2 regions of the Psychrobacter sp. FME5 genome follow, and region 1 is predicted to be linked to the other one. Evidence: riboswitches for the same ligand, from Rfam matches in the RefSeq annotation. Region 1 holds a riboswitch; the other holds the start of a gene.
What was found. A riboswitch is a leader RNA that binds a small molecule or an ion and turns the genes downstream of it on or off. The one in region 1 is predicted to bind thiamine pyrophosphate.
Positions count from the first base shown of each region.

Region 2: another riboswitch for thiamine pyrophosphate. It lies ahead of tenA (thiaminase II); the one in region 1 lies ahead of thiC (phosphomethylpyrimidine synthase ThiC).

Region 1 covers NZ_RRYX01000139.1:246-6,157, reverse strand. The annotation lists gene thiC (phosphomethylpyrimidine synthase ThiC) at 314-2,296, opposite strand; TPP riboswitch at 2,533-2,649, opposite strand; gene EI161_RS12910 (oxidative damage protection protein) at 2,754-3,047, opposite strand; gene argH (argininosuccinate lyase) at 3,154-4,527, opposite strand; gene EI161_RS12900 (histidine kinase) at 4,758-5,804, shown strand.
Region 2 covers NZ_RRYX01000029.1:10,327-18,438, forward strand. The annotation lists gene EI161_RS06080 (IS982 family transposase) at 1-636, opposite strand, end outside; gene EI161_RS06085 (class I SAM-dependent DNA methyltransferase) at 721-1,431, opposite strand; gene tenA (thiaminase II) at 1,518-2,165, opposite strand; TPP riboswitch at 2,289-2,406, opposite strand; gene EI161_RS14950 (TetR/AcrR family transcriptional regulator) at 2,712-3,302, opposite strand; gene EI161_RS06100 (multidrug effflux MFS transporter) at 3,289-4,536, opposite strand; gene rpoD (RNA polymerase sigma factor RpoD) at 4,842-6,755, opposite strand; gene EI161_RS06110 (DNA primase) at 7,327-8,112, opposite strand, start outside.

The DNA of each region.
Region 1 (5,912 bases):
AAAAGGCGTTCTAAACAAGCAAAAATAATCCTTTGGTTGGGAGTGTTCATTGTGCCTTTCATAGCATTGATGATGGTTTTCTATAAAATTTACTTTATAGACTGGTTACTAGGCGAGCATGCCAGTAGGTATCATGGTTATACCATTTTTATTATTATTTTTGGTTATCCGCTAACTTTGCCTTTTTATTTACTCATTATGAAACTGTGCGATTTATTCCTTAAAAGAGTTTTTCCACGAGACTCAAAAATAGACGTAAAAAAAGCTTAAACCTAGCGACTAGATTTAAGCTTAAGCATTAGATATCAAACAATCAAACCTCTTTATACAACTGACTGCCCGTGGCATGATGTTTTTGTGTCATCTCATCCATACCTTGTTGGATGTCTGCGGCGCCCATAGCATCGATAGCAATGGCACTGCCTTCTTTAGCATCTAAACCCGCCGCATATTCACGAACATTTTGTGTGATTTTCATTGAACAGAACTTCGGTCCACACATCGAGCAAAAGTGCGCCGTCTTGTGCGCGTCTTTGGGCAAGGTTTCGTCATGGAATTCGCGCGCGGTATCAGGATCAAGCGCCAGATTAAATTGATCGTCCCAACGGAACTCGAAACGGGCTTTGGATAACGCATTATCTCGCGCTTGAGCGCCGGGATGACCTTTTGCCAAATCAGCAGCATGGGCGGCGATTTTATAAGTGATGATACCATCTTTGACGTCTTTTTTATTTGGCAGTCCTAAATGTTCTTTAGGTGTGACATAGCAGAGCATCGCCGTGCCAAACCAGCCAATCATCGCTGCACCAATCGCGCTAGTAATATGGTCGTAACCGGGTGCGATGTCGGTGGTTAATGGTCCTAAGGTATAAAAAGGTGCATCGGCACAGACTTCTAATTGCAAGTCCATATTCTCTTTAATACGGTTCATCGCCACATGCCCGGGACCTTCAATCATCACTTGTACATCATGCTTCCAAGCCAGTTTAGTCAGTTCACCAAGGGTACGCAATTCTCCAAATTGTGCTTCGTCATTGGCGTCTTGCAAACAACCCGGACGCAAGCCATCGCCTAAGCTAAAGGCCACATCGTATTGCTTCATGATTTCACAGATATTTTCAAAGTGGGTATATAAAAAGCTCTCTTTATTATGAAACATGCACCATTGCGCCATGATAGATCCGCCACGTGAGACGATACCAGTCAAGCGTCCAGCAGTCAGCGGCACATAACGCAAAAGTACACCAGCGTGGATGGTGAAGTAATCAACGCCTTGCTCGGCTTGTTCGATGAGCGTATCGCGGAAAATCTCCCACGTTAAATCCTCTGCTACGCCATCGACTTTCTCTAACGCTTGATAAATGGGGACGGTACCAATCGGCACAGGTGAATTTCGAATTAACCATTCGCGGGTTTCATGGATATGATTGCCCGTCGATAAATCCATAATATTATCTGCACCCCAGCGCGTCGCCCATGTCATCTTTGATACTTCTTCATCGATGGAAGAACCAAGCGCCGAGTTACCGATGTTGGCGTTGATTTTTACTAAGAAATTACGCCCGATAATCATCGGCTCAGATTCTGGATGGTTAATATTATTGGGGATAATCGCGCGCCCAGCGGCGACCTCAGAACGCACAAATTCAGGAGTAATAATAATTGGTGTGTTAGCGCCAAAATTCTCCCCATCGTGTTGGCGCATATCAGTCAGTTCGTGCTGCTTTTGGGTCTCGCGAATGGCGATAAACTCCATCTCAGGAGTGATAATGCCGCGACGAGCATAGTGAAGCTGAGTCACATTGCCAGCTTTGCCATCTACAGCTTTGGCGCGGCGCGGCTTATCGATATGAGCAAAGCGCAAGTTAGCAGTGCTGATATCACGGGCGCGTGCTTGTCCGTATGAGCTTGATAAGCCACTTAGTTGTTCGCTATCGCCGCGCTCTTTAATCCAGCCTTCGCGCAATTTTGGTAAGCCTTTGGTCAAGTCAATGCTGGCATTGGGGGCGGTATAAACGCCAGAGGTGTCATAAACATAGAATGGTGGGTTTTGTTCCCACTCATTTTCAGAGACGTTTTGAATAGGGGTAGGGTCAAGGGTGATTTCGCGCATGGGCACTTGAATATCAGGTCGTGAGCCTTCGATATAGACTTTGCGTGAAGCAGGCAAAATACGGTGTAAGTCGCGCGCATCCTCTTCAAAACGAGCGTCGGTTTCGCTACGATGGGCGGGGGTTTTTAGCGCGTCTGCTTTGGAGGTTTTTTTGGTGGGGGTGGTTACTTGTAAAATAGTCATATGCTGTCCTAGCGTGTTGTTTTGAATAAAAGCAACACCGCCAGTAGCTGCGGGGTAAGACTATGTTATACGGACAAATGTAATCGCCAAACAAATGAGTCATCAAATTAAATTTAATCAGTCGTTTGTAAAGGATTACTCGGTGCAATTTCTTATAAATCACCATACCGCACTAAAACGCTGATGGGTGCTGGCAACCATAAAAAGGCATTTCTGCGCGCCCTTTGTACAGATATAACATAGTCTTAAGACTTCCCTGCGTCGGTACTAACCGCATCAGGTTCGGCGGGTGATCTCTCAGCGAATGTACAATGGCTTTTAGCCACTTATACACCGCACCCCGAGTCTGTCAGTGTTGTAAATCATCTTGATACTAACAAAATTAGCAGCCCACGGCTAATGCTAATTATTCATATAGACAAAAATAAGGATGATTATAAATACTAATCTATCGCCTTTATTTATTCTCTGGCGTCCAGCCTTGCGCGCGTTCATAGTCTTCGTTATCCAAAAACTTATCGCGTTGCTCGGTTAAGAATTTTTTGGCTTCAGGATCGAGCATACTGAGATGGTTTTCGTTAATCAGCATGGTTTGCTGCTCAAGCCATTCTTTCCATGCTTTGTCAGAGACGGTTTCTTGTAGCTCTTGCCCTTTTTTATTAGGGAAGGGTGGATGTGGCATTTTTGGCAGTTCTTGTTTATATTTGCGGCAAAATACGGTATTGGCTTGAGGATTAAAAGTCTCGGTCATGATACGTTCCTTATTATAAGTATAAATAGATGCCTTATCTTAACGCATTCATCCATAAAAAACACCCGCAGCGATGGCGGGTGTTTTAAAGATTGGTATTTTAAAATTAAGCAAAAACTTTTAAGCGCGCACGACCGTTAACTACCGCTTGCTTCACTTGATTAGGCGCTGTACCACCTAAATGGTCACGCGCTGCTAATGAGCCTTCTAATGTTAGATACTCGAATACGTCTTCGCCAATCGCATCGCTAAATTGCTGTAGCTGTGCCAGTGACAAATCACTCAAATCAACGCCTTCTTTAATACCTAAGGCGACAGCGTTACCGACCACTTCATGAGCATCGCGGAAAGCCACCCCATTGCGTACTAAATAATCGGCCAAATCAGTCGCGGTCGCATAGCCTTTCATAGTCGCAGCGCGCATATTTTCTTTATTGGGGGTGATATTCGGTAGCATATCCGCAAACGCTAGAAGCGAACCGGTCAAGGTATCAACGCAGTCAAACAATGGCTCTTTGTCTTCTTGGTTGTCTTTATTATAAGCAAGCGGCTGGCTTTTCATTAGACTTAATAGCGTCATTAACTGCCCAAAGACGCGAGCCGCTTTACCACGCACCAACTCTGGCACATCAGGGTTTTTCTTTTGCGGCATGATCGATGAGCCGGTACAGAAGCGATCGGGGATTTGCACAAAGTTAAACTGCGCCGACATCCAAAGAATGATCTCTTCGCTCATGCGTGACATATGCATCATCAAAATAGATGCCGCTGAGGTGAATTCGATCGCAAAGTCACGGTCGGAGACGGCATCGAGTGAGTTTTGGCAAATACCTTCGAACCCTAACAGTTCAGCGGTAATGGTACGGTCAATCGGGAAGGTCGTACCAGCAAGGGCAGCACTACCGAGAGGTAATTGATTGATACGGCGACGCGCATCAACCAGACGTTCAGTATCGCGATACAGCATCTCAAACCATGCCATGACATGGTGACCGAAACTGACTGGTTGTGCGGTTTGCAAATGGGTAAAGCCCGGCATAATGGTATCAGTATGTTGCTCGGCTAAATCGAGCAAGCCACTTTGCAAGCGTACCAGCAATGCAATGATATTGTCGGTTTCTTCACGCAACCAAAGACGGATGTCGGTCGCGACTTGATCGTTACGGCTACGACCGGTATGCAGCTTTTTGCCCACCGCGCCGACTATATCGGTCAAGCGCGATTCGACGTTCATATGCACGTCTTCAAGCTGGATGGACCAGTTGAATTCACCCGCTTCAATCTCAGCCAATACTTGCTCGAGACCATCGATAATGGTCGCAACGTCATCAGCGGTTAAGATATCGCATTCTTTGAGCATGGTCGCGTGAGCAATCGAGCCTTGAATATCGTGACGGGCAAAGCGTTGGTCGAAGCCCACGGATGCGGTAAAGGCGGCGACAAAGCTATCCGTCGCTTCGCTAAAACGTCCGCCCCACATCTGCTGGCCTTGGCTGTTTGAAGGACTGCTTCTAGGGCTGTTTTGTGCAGCGTTATTTGTTATTGAGGCATCTGTGCTAGAATCAGAGACAGAGGCGTTTACATTTGATTCGGGATTACTAGGGTTTGAAGAATTGGCATTCATATCATTACAAGACAAGTCAGCAGAATAAGAACTCAAGTATAGCAAAGGATGAGGTTGCCTTACTAGCGGAGCGCTTAGAGTTTTTTATGCCCAAGCTCATGGAGATCATGAAACCTTGGCAATGGTTGCTTGCGATCTTTTTTTGGTCGCTATTTGTGGCGATTATTGATCGCCATAGCGTACCGAATCAAACACAGTTTATGATCAAGTTTATAGCGAGATTCGTTCAAACCTCACTCGCACTGATACCTTCCTTTTATTTAATTGACTATCTTCGCCCTGTCTTTAAGCGCCTGTCCATAACGACGGTTAGCTTGTATGTTCTGCTAATATTAACAACCGCTACAGCCGTAACCATCACTTTAGTCTTACTGATTATGATGAACTTTGGCTGGTTTAATCAAAGTTTTTATTTTCTTATTTCAGCGATTGTATTTCATACGCTGATTACCGCGGGGTTTACCGTTGCGGCTTTGCTATTCTTCCTACGTCGTTATCGTGAAATGAATGCACTGAAGCAATCGTTTGAGAACAAATTAATCGCACAAAACGATGTGATTAAAGCTCGTATTGCACCGCATTTTTTCTTTAATACCATTAATACCTTAATGTCACTAATTGAAACCAATCCATCCCGTGCTGCTGAGTTATTACAACACGTTTCTGCACTATTCCGTGCCAGTTTCATGGGCGCGCGTGAGATTAGCTTTGAAGAAGAGGTTGCCCTTTGCGAGCATTATTTGGCCATCGAATCTAGCCGTTTGGCAGACAAGCTTGATGTGAGCTGGCAATTGCCCAATGAAGACATTATGTATGACATGGTTATTACCGCGCTGACATTACAAAGTGTGATCGAAAAAATGCTGCTTAACGTGGTTGAGATGACCACTGAAATGATATCTATCAATATCAATGTGACGTGGCAGCAGCATCGAGTTACGATTACGATTGATGTCGAACTGCCCAAAAAAACCTTAATTGTTAACCATGATTTGCGCAAGCACATGAATTTTAATATCCAAGCGGAGCGTTTACGCTCTTATTTTGGTCAAAGTGCTGATATTCAAAGTACGGTAAGCAGTACTCAGATTGTTACCATCATCGACTATCCGCTCCAAGACGTTGGTGTATAATATTTGCTACGCTTTCGTTAAATATATAAGCGTGGCATATTTATTGCAGTATATTCATTACACCATGCCCTCTATGATTATTTGTGTCATATTTGGCCATGATTGACT
Region 2 (8,112 bases), on a different contig from region 1:
CGTTATCAGCCTAGTATCACTGTGTTTTGTGAGCCACGCGTTTAGTGCTTTACTGATGTAGCCTCTATCACCGAATAGTTTTCCAAATAAAGACGTTGCCATATCCTTAACTGGCGCTCTATCATCCGTATTACCCGCAGTGACTTTAACAGATACAAGCTCGCCCTTATGATTGATAATGGCGTGCAGCTTAAAGCCATAGAACCAGCCCATGCTGCTTTTGCCTCGGGTTGCAAGTCCTTCAAAGACTTTATGACGGTAGATACGCTTGTTATGACAAACTGCTATCTTGGTTGAATCAATATAGCTGATACCCGTACAGTCACCCATTATGCTTTGCAAGTAGCTGCACAGTGGCATGATACTGCGCGGCACTAGCTCTATAAATCGCGAGTAGCTCGGCAGATTTGGAAACTCCCGTTTCATCATGCCAAGCATGTGATGGTAGTAAAACGCCTTAAACTGTCGATACCGCAGTTGATGAAACAGTACCAAGATGGTCATAATCTCTGCTACACTTATCTGGCATGCTCTTAGCCGTTGACGGCCCGTTGCGATTAAATGAGAGTCAAACTCAGGTTTGAATTGCTGATAAAAGTCGTCAATATGGCAGTATAGTTCGGTTAGGTTGTCCATGTAAGAAGTCCTTTTTGCTTAAGTGGTCTTGGTAAACTTACTTTAGCAACTTCGGGCTTCTTTTTTTATCTTTTCTTTGAGCCCTTATCCCGAACTGGGGTTTTTATAACCACATACCGCCACATAATCGCCGCGATCGTAGCCTTCGATGACCTCTTGTACCTTGTCATTGGCATACATAGGATGGGTCAATAAAGTCTGCGCATATTCGAAATCGACAAAACCATTGGCTTGCATTAATTCGATTTTCTCATCAGAGGTACGCCAGTTTGCTGACTTCACCAGCTCAATAGGATAAGGGTCAGCAGGGGAGATGTGTTCGAGTAATGGATGTTCCCACGTATCTACCGCGCTCGCTAAATTGTATAAGCTGGCAAAGCCGCTTTCTTTTGGCACATCAATCAGGATAAGTTTGCCGCCAGTCTTTAGAGCATCAAAGGCCTTTTTGATACAGACATCCAAATCCCTGATATAGCTGACGCTGCCATTAAACATAATAATATCAAATTTATTAGGCGCAATCTCGCAGGTTTCGGCAGAGCTGATATCTACTTGCAAGCCGCGTTTCTCAGCGACTTCAGCCATGTCTTTCGATGGCTCGATACCATGCGTGATATGAATGCCGTAATCTTTGGCTAACAGGGATTCGAAAAGACCACTACCACAGCCGATAGACAATATTTCGCTATCTTTATCTAAGAAGTGAGCGACCAGTTTGAGCTCACTGGTCAGTAAGTTTTGGTTGTCAAAAAACCAGCTGTCGTACGCGCTTGCGTGTTCATCGAATGCTGCCATGATGTTTCTCCTTGTTGATCATTATTATTGGTCATTGTTTTTGATTTTAGAGGGCTTTTTTAGAATCAAGCTAGATTGAGTATAAGTTAAGACAAATCTAACGCCTGCTGCCAAAAATTAACTTCCATACGTGCGGCGGTGTTAAATAACCGTTGGAACTTGTCTGCTTGAGCAGGGCTGGCATCGGCTAATAGCGTATTAATCTGTGCTTCGTTCTGCGCGGTAATTACTTGGAACTCATCGCTAGAAAACACGTCAATCCATGGTTGATAAGGGTTGTTATCGATAAAACCCTCATCTTTGATACATCTGCCAATTTCTCCATAGCCCATTAAGCAAGGCGCAATAGCGGCATACAGTTCGGCCAGCGAGCCTGACATAGCCGCGTCTAATATATAGCGACTATAGGCGATGGTGACGGCAGATTCAGGGGCGTTTTCTACTTGTTCAAGTGGTATATTCCACTGACGACAGAAGTCCAAGTACATGGCGATTTCCATATCGAGCATGGCATTGATACCTGCTTGACCGACGCGCATTTGTGCCAGTGTGTCACTCTTATACACGCTCAGCGCCATCACGCGGGTATAGTGAATTAAGTATAAATAGTCTTGCACAAGGTAGTGGCGAAAGCTGTCAGGGGCGAGTGTGCCAGCGGTCAGCTGTTTGACAAAGTCGTGCTGAATGTAATCATCCCATGTGGGGCAATTGTGACGTAGCGTTTGGTAATCCATAGTTTTCACTTACTGTTATAAAATGCAAGCAAGCAAATGGCAGGAAACGAGAATTGATAAGGCACAAAAAATTTGCCCGTCTAGGTTTAATAGATTGGCAAAATATGAAGTAAATGTGACTTATATATCGACACGCTTGTTTCCTACGTCAGTGCTAACTGCATCAGGTTCGCGGGTAACTCTCAGCCATGATTTTGATTGTAGTTAAAGCGTCAAAATCAAAGCACCCCGACAAGGTTTGTTTTTTAATAATAAATATAAAATTTAAATATAGTCAGTTCAAAATAAAAGCGATACGTTATAGCTATGTGCGACTGGTATAAATTTTCCTTGCTTGCTGTTATCACAGAGGCTACGAAAAATTCATCCCAGTCGCATGGTATCGATTTTAAAATTGTATCGACTTTAAAGTAATTCTAATAGAGCTTTGAGCTGCTGTTTAAGTGGTTCGTGTTTAAGCAGATCAGCCCTATGATAGGTGAACTCAGCCATCATTAGCAAGTGATGTCCAAATAACGATAAAAAAAGCAGCTTAGATTTAAAAATCTATTTTTTATCGAGCTGTTCAATAGCAGTGTGATAAAGCATCAGCATGGCTTTAAAACGGCGCTCATATAAGCCTTCCGCATATAGCAGCTCTACACTTAAGCTATCGATTACGCCTAGATAGGCATCGGTATACAGCTCTAGCTGCTCAGAGTCGAGCTGATAAGGCTGTAGAGCCAGCTGTATTTGCTCAGTCAACACCTTTATATAGACATTAAAAGTCGCCGCGCTGGTATCGGTCAAATGCACAGGTGCGGCATAGGCCATGCGAATTAAAAACCGTAAGGTAATCGCGCTTTCATAACGCGCTTCAAAAGCATGGCAATACGCTTCACCGGGAGTAGAAAATTCACTAGTCGTCGCAAAGCATGACTTAATAAACGCACATTCCGACTCGAGCGCATCTTGCAGTAATTCTAAAAATATCGCTTCTTTACTGGCAAAGTGCGTATAGAGAGAGGCTTTGCGGATGCCCACAGCCTTAGCAATATCACTGAGTGATGCGCCCTCATAGCCGTGCATAAAGAAAGGCTCAAACGCAGCATCAATAATACGTTGCTTAGCGCTTGAGCGTGGTTTATGACTTTGCATAGGCCTCCTCTAATGATGGTGTGGAGAGAGTGTTATAAGGTTTTAAACTTCTAGAACCGAGATAGACCAGTATCAAAATAATTGGTCCCATCGCACCTAGCAAGATTAACCAATATAAGGTGTTCATTTCGACCAATTGTCCTGCGATGGGTGTGGCAGTGGATGAGAGTAACATAGGAATGGCGCCCAATAAAGCTGCGCTTGAACCCAAAGCGCTGCGCTGCGAGTCCATTGCAATCGCCATCAACGTCGCTTCTAATACACCAAGACCAAATAATCCCAAGGCAATGCCAGTGACAATACCGACCAAACCCATCGATAGCAGATAAGCGATGATGCAAACGGCACTACCCAGCATCATGACACCGGCACCGATTAAGGCCAAATGTGACGCCGATATTTTTTTGACCAAATAAGCGGTGGAAGATGCACCTAAAATTAGACTGATACTGGTCAAGCCAAAGACAAAACCAAATTGCTCTAGGCTAAGACCATAGTCTGTTTGATAGACATAAGCAGAACCACCGATGTAGGCAAACAAAAAGAAATACACCGCAGATAGCGCAAATAGATTAAAGACAAAGGTTTTGTTCTTTAATATGCCGACATAAATGCCTGTAATATTTTTTATATTTAATTGAATGCGCTTGTCTTTTGGCAAGGTTTCTTTGATATTCAACAGCGTATTAATCAGCACGATGATACCTAACGCCGCCAAAATAAACATGACGCCGCGCCAACCATAATGCGCACCGACGATACCGCCGATTGCTGGCGCGACGATTGGACCTAATGCCACAATGGTATTTAATAAAGCATAAATTTGTGCCGCTTTTGGTCCATCGACTAAGTCGCGTACCATGCTCATCACCACCACGATAGCCATAGAGGCGCCAAGACCTTGCAAGATACGAGCAAAGATTAGGCTTTCAATACTTTGTGACCACATCGCCCACACGGAAGCGCCAATATATGCCAGTAAGCCTGCAAATAATGGTGCTATTCGTCCTATGGCGTCAGATACGGGACCAAATACCAGCTGTCCTAAACCCATAAAGATAAGAAAGACGGTCAACGTGATTTGCGTGGTGGCGTAGGAGGTATTGAGGTCTGTTGCCATATTCGGCATTGAGGCCAAATACATATCAATCGCTGCAGGGCCAAGCGCCACAATGATGGCAAGAGAGATGACGGTTTTGATACTGATGTGTTTTACATGGGTTTGTTTATTCATAAGAGTGCACTATTACCTATTTATCTATTTAATTTTTTAACTACCGAACGGTAGGTAGTTATACTCGATATTTTAAATAAAGGCAATATTTTTATGAATTAATTGCTTATCTCATGCTATAGCGGCTCTATATTTAATAGGTAAAAGCTAATAGCCATTAAATAACAACCATCAAATAGCAGCCATTAAATAGCAGCCATTAAATAACAGGCATTAAATAACAGGCACAAAAAAGCTGAGATATACTCAGCTTTTTTGGTTTGCCACTAGGCGTAATAAGATGTGCTTAGCACATACTATTTAAATTAGTCATTTTCAAGGAATGAGCGTAAATGCTCAGAACGTGAAGGATGACGCAATTTACGTAATGCTTTTGCCTCAATCTGACGAATACGCTCACGCGTTACATCAAACTGCTTACCAACTTCTTCTAACGTATGGTCGGTTGGCATATCGATACCAAAGCGCATTTTTAAGACACGTGCTTCACGCTCAGTCAAGTTGCCTAATACATCACGCGTCGCTTCACGCAGGCCAGCTGCGGTCGCATCATCGACAGGGCTTGAAATCGTACCATCTTCGATAAAGTCGCCTAGGTGCGAGTCTTCATCATCACCGATTGGCGTCTCCATAGAGATAGGCTCTTTGGCAATTTTTAGCACTTTACGGACTTTAACTTCGTCCATCTCTAAGCGTTCGCCTAATTCCTCAGGCGTTGGCTCGCGGCCCATTTCTTGTAGCAATTGACGTGAGACACGGTTTATCTTGTTAATGGTCTCAATCATATGCACAGGGATACGAATCGTGCGCGCTTGGTCAGCGATAGAGCGGGTAATCGCCTGACGAATCCACCACGTGGCATAGGTTGAGAATTTATAACCACGGCGGTATTCAAATTTATCAACCGCTTTCATCAGACCAATATTACCTTCTTGGATTAAGTCCAAGAACTGTAGACCACGGTTGGTATATTTCTTAGCGATAGAAATTACCAGACGCAAGTTAGCTTCGACCATCTCTTTTTTGGCACGGCGCGCTTTTGCTTCGCCAACCGCCATACGACGGGCGACGTCTTTCATGTCGTGGATTTTCATATCGAGCTGCTGCTCGTAATCACGAATTTTACGTTGTAGTAAAATCACATCGTCAGCGACTTTTTCTAGCGTACCTGCAAAAGCAGGCTTGCCTTTAATACGCTCAATGAGCCAATCAACGTTGGTTTCATTGCTAGGGAAAGTTTTACGGAATTCATCACGCGGCATACGACCACGGCGAATCACCAAACGCATGATTTGACGCTCTTGCTTACGCACATCGTCATAGACGTCATGCATGATAGCCATCACTTGGTCTGACAAGCGATTGTTTAACTTCAACATCATAAAGCGTTCGGCAAGTAGGGCATAAGCAGCATCTGCTTCTACGCTACCACGGCCATAATCAAGCAAGGCTTGTTTGGCTTTGATAAATAAGTGTTCAATCTCTTCTAGACGTAAGCGTACTTCTTCTGGATCGATACCGCCGGTTTCTTCTTCAGCTTCTTCCTCTACTTCTTCTTCGTCCTCATCATCGTCACCTAGCGCCTTTTTGGCTTTTTCTTTGATAACAGGAGGATTTTCTTTTTCTTCTTTGATGCGCTCTCTTTCTTCTTTCGCCGCCTCTTTTGCTTCTTGAGCGGCGATTTTGTCTGCTTCGGTTTCAGGGTCTAGAAAACCAGTGATGACATCAGAAAGTTTTTTCTCGCCGTCCTGTACTTTTTGATACTCATCTAGGACGAATTGTACCGTACCCGGCCAATAAGACATCGCATGCTGCACGTCACGAATACCTTCTTCGATACGCTTGGCAATAGCAATCTCACCTTCACGAGTCAGTAGGTCAACGGTACCCATTTCACGCATATACATACGTACAGGATCGGTGGTGCGACCAGGCTCTGTCTCAACAGAGGCTAATACCGCCGCTGCTTCATCTGCTGCCATGTCATCATCGCTTGAATCGTCGTTCATCAAGATGTCATCGGCGTCAGGGGCAGATTCAAAGATTTTGATACCAACGTCGGTCAGCATTTGCACAATATCTTCGATCTGATCGCTTTCGGTAATAGAGTCGGGCAGTTGGTCATTCACCTCAGCATAGGTAAGATACCCTTGCTCTTTACCCATTTGGATTAAGGTGGCCAGTTGAGATGTGGACTTAGAAACTGACTTATCGTTCATAAATACTCGCTTACTTGCATCGGACATTTTTATATTGTGACGCGCTATCGCTGGCTGGGTGCGTTGACCTTATCAATCGATTGATCAAAAGGTGGCGTAGAGGTTGTCAATAATATCAAAAATGAGTGGATATGAATAAAGGCTCAAAACACTACAATAACAGTGCCAAAAAATGGCTAAAAATCAATAAAGATAAAAGTCTGCAAAATAAGATCACCTAAAAAATAATGCTACCTAAAAGATAGTGTTGCCTAAAAAAGATGATACTCAAAAACAATCTCTAAAAAATATATATTTAAAATTGTGCTCAACGATGCGGTCTTGTCGCCATCTATTGAGCAGTGCTGTAAATATACAGCGACACAGTTTAACACAGACCATAGTAATCAAGCACGAGCTAGTGATGCTCGCCTGTGTTTATTACAGATATTGCCAATTATTTTTAATCAATTGCTTTACCAATTACCTAATTTAGGGCTGCATGTATTACTGGGCATAATCATTATTAGTGGGGACAACCGCTATACTTTTAAAGGGTTACGGTTTTATTAATAAAAAATAAGCACAGAAATTAAGATTTAACCGTGGTCATTTGTGCTGATTGTTCGGCTTGCTGAGCGCGCAACCAATCATTTAACAATTGTGATTGCTTACGGACAATCGCCAGCTTGATGTGATCAGGGTTTTTAATCAGCTCCTGCATCTTTTTTTGCAAATGCAATTTGAGCAGCTGCATTACTAAGTTTTCAATCAGCTCATCGAGGCTTAAGATGCTTCTTGCGGTCAAGGTTTTATAAAACCCGCCCCAGCTACGGCTCAGTGTTTCTTGGGTGGCAGGCGTTAGGTTAGATAAGATAAAGTGCGCCGCTGCATTGGCATCTTTTGGTAAATAATCAAGGCAGCGTTTGATGGTACTGACGATATCGAGCAATCCATCGTCTTGTAGGTCTTCCCACGCTAGTGGACGCAATATATCGGCAGAGGCTTTTTGCTTTATATGAGCAGGTAACTGCAGCTGGTTAATACCTGCCTGTTGCCAAATCGACTCGATAGGGTCATCAATCAAGGCGCGCGGTTGGAATAAAAAACAAAGCTGCAACTGCTGACTGATGGTCATTTCACCATCAAAATCTAGTAGGGCGTCTCTTGCTTCTTTATTTTGACTGCGTTTACCACCCAGTTTTTGATAAATATCATTATTCAGTAAATAACGAAAGCTACTGCCTTTAGGCAATGCGGTGGTCAAGGCGCGCACTTGTGACATCAGCTTGGCTTTGCCTTCTGCCAAGGTTAAGTCATGGCGCTCACTTAAATAAGCGAAAATATACTGTGACAGCGGCATTGCATTGGTGATTTG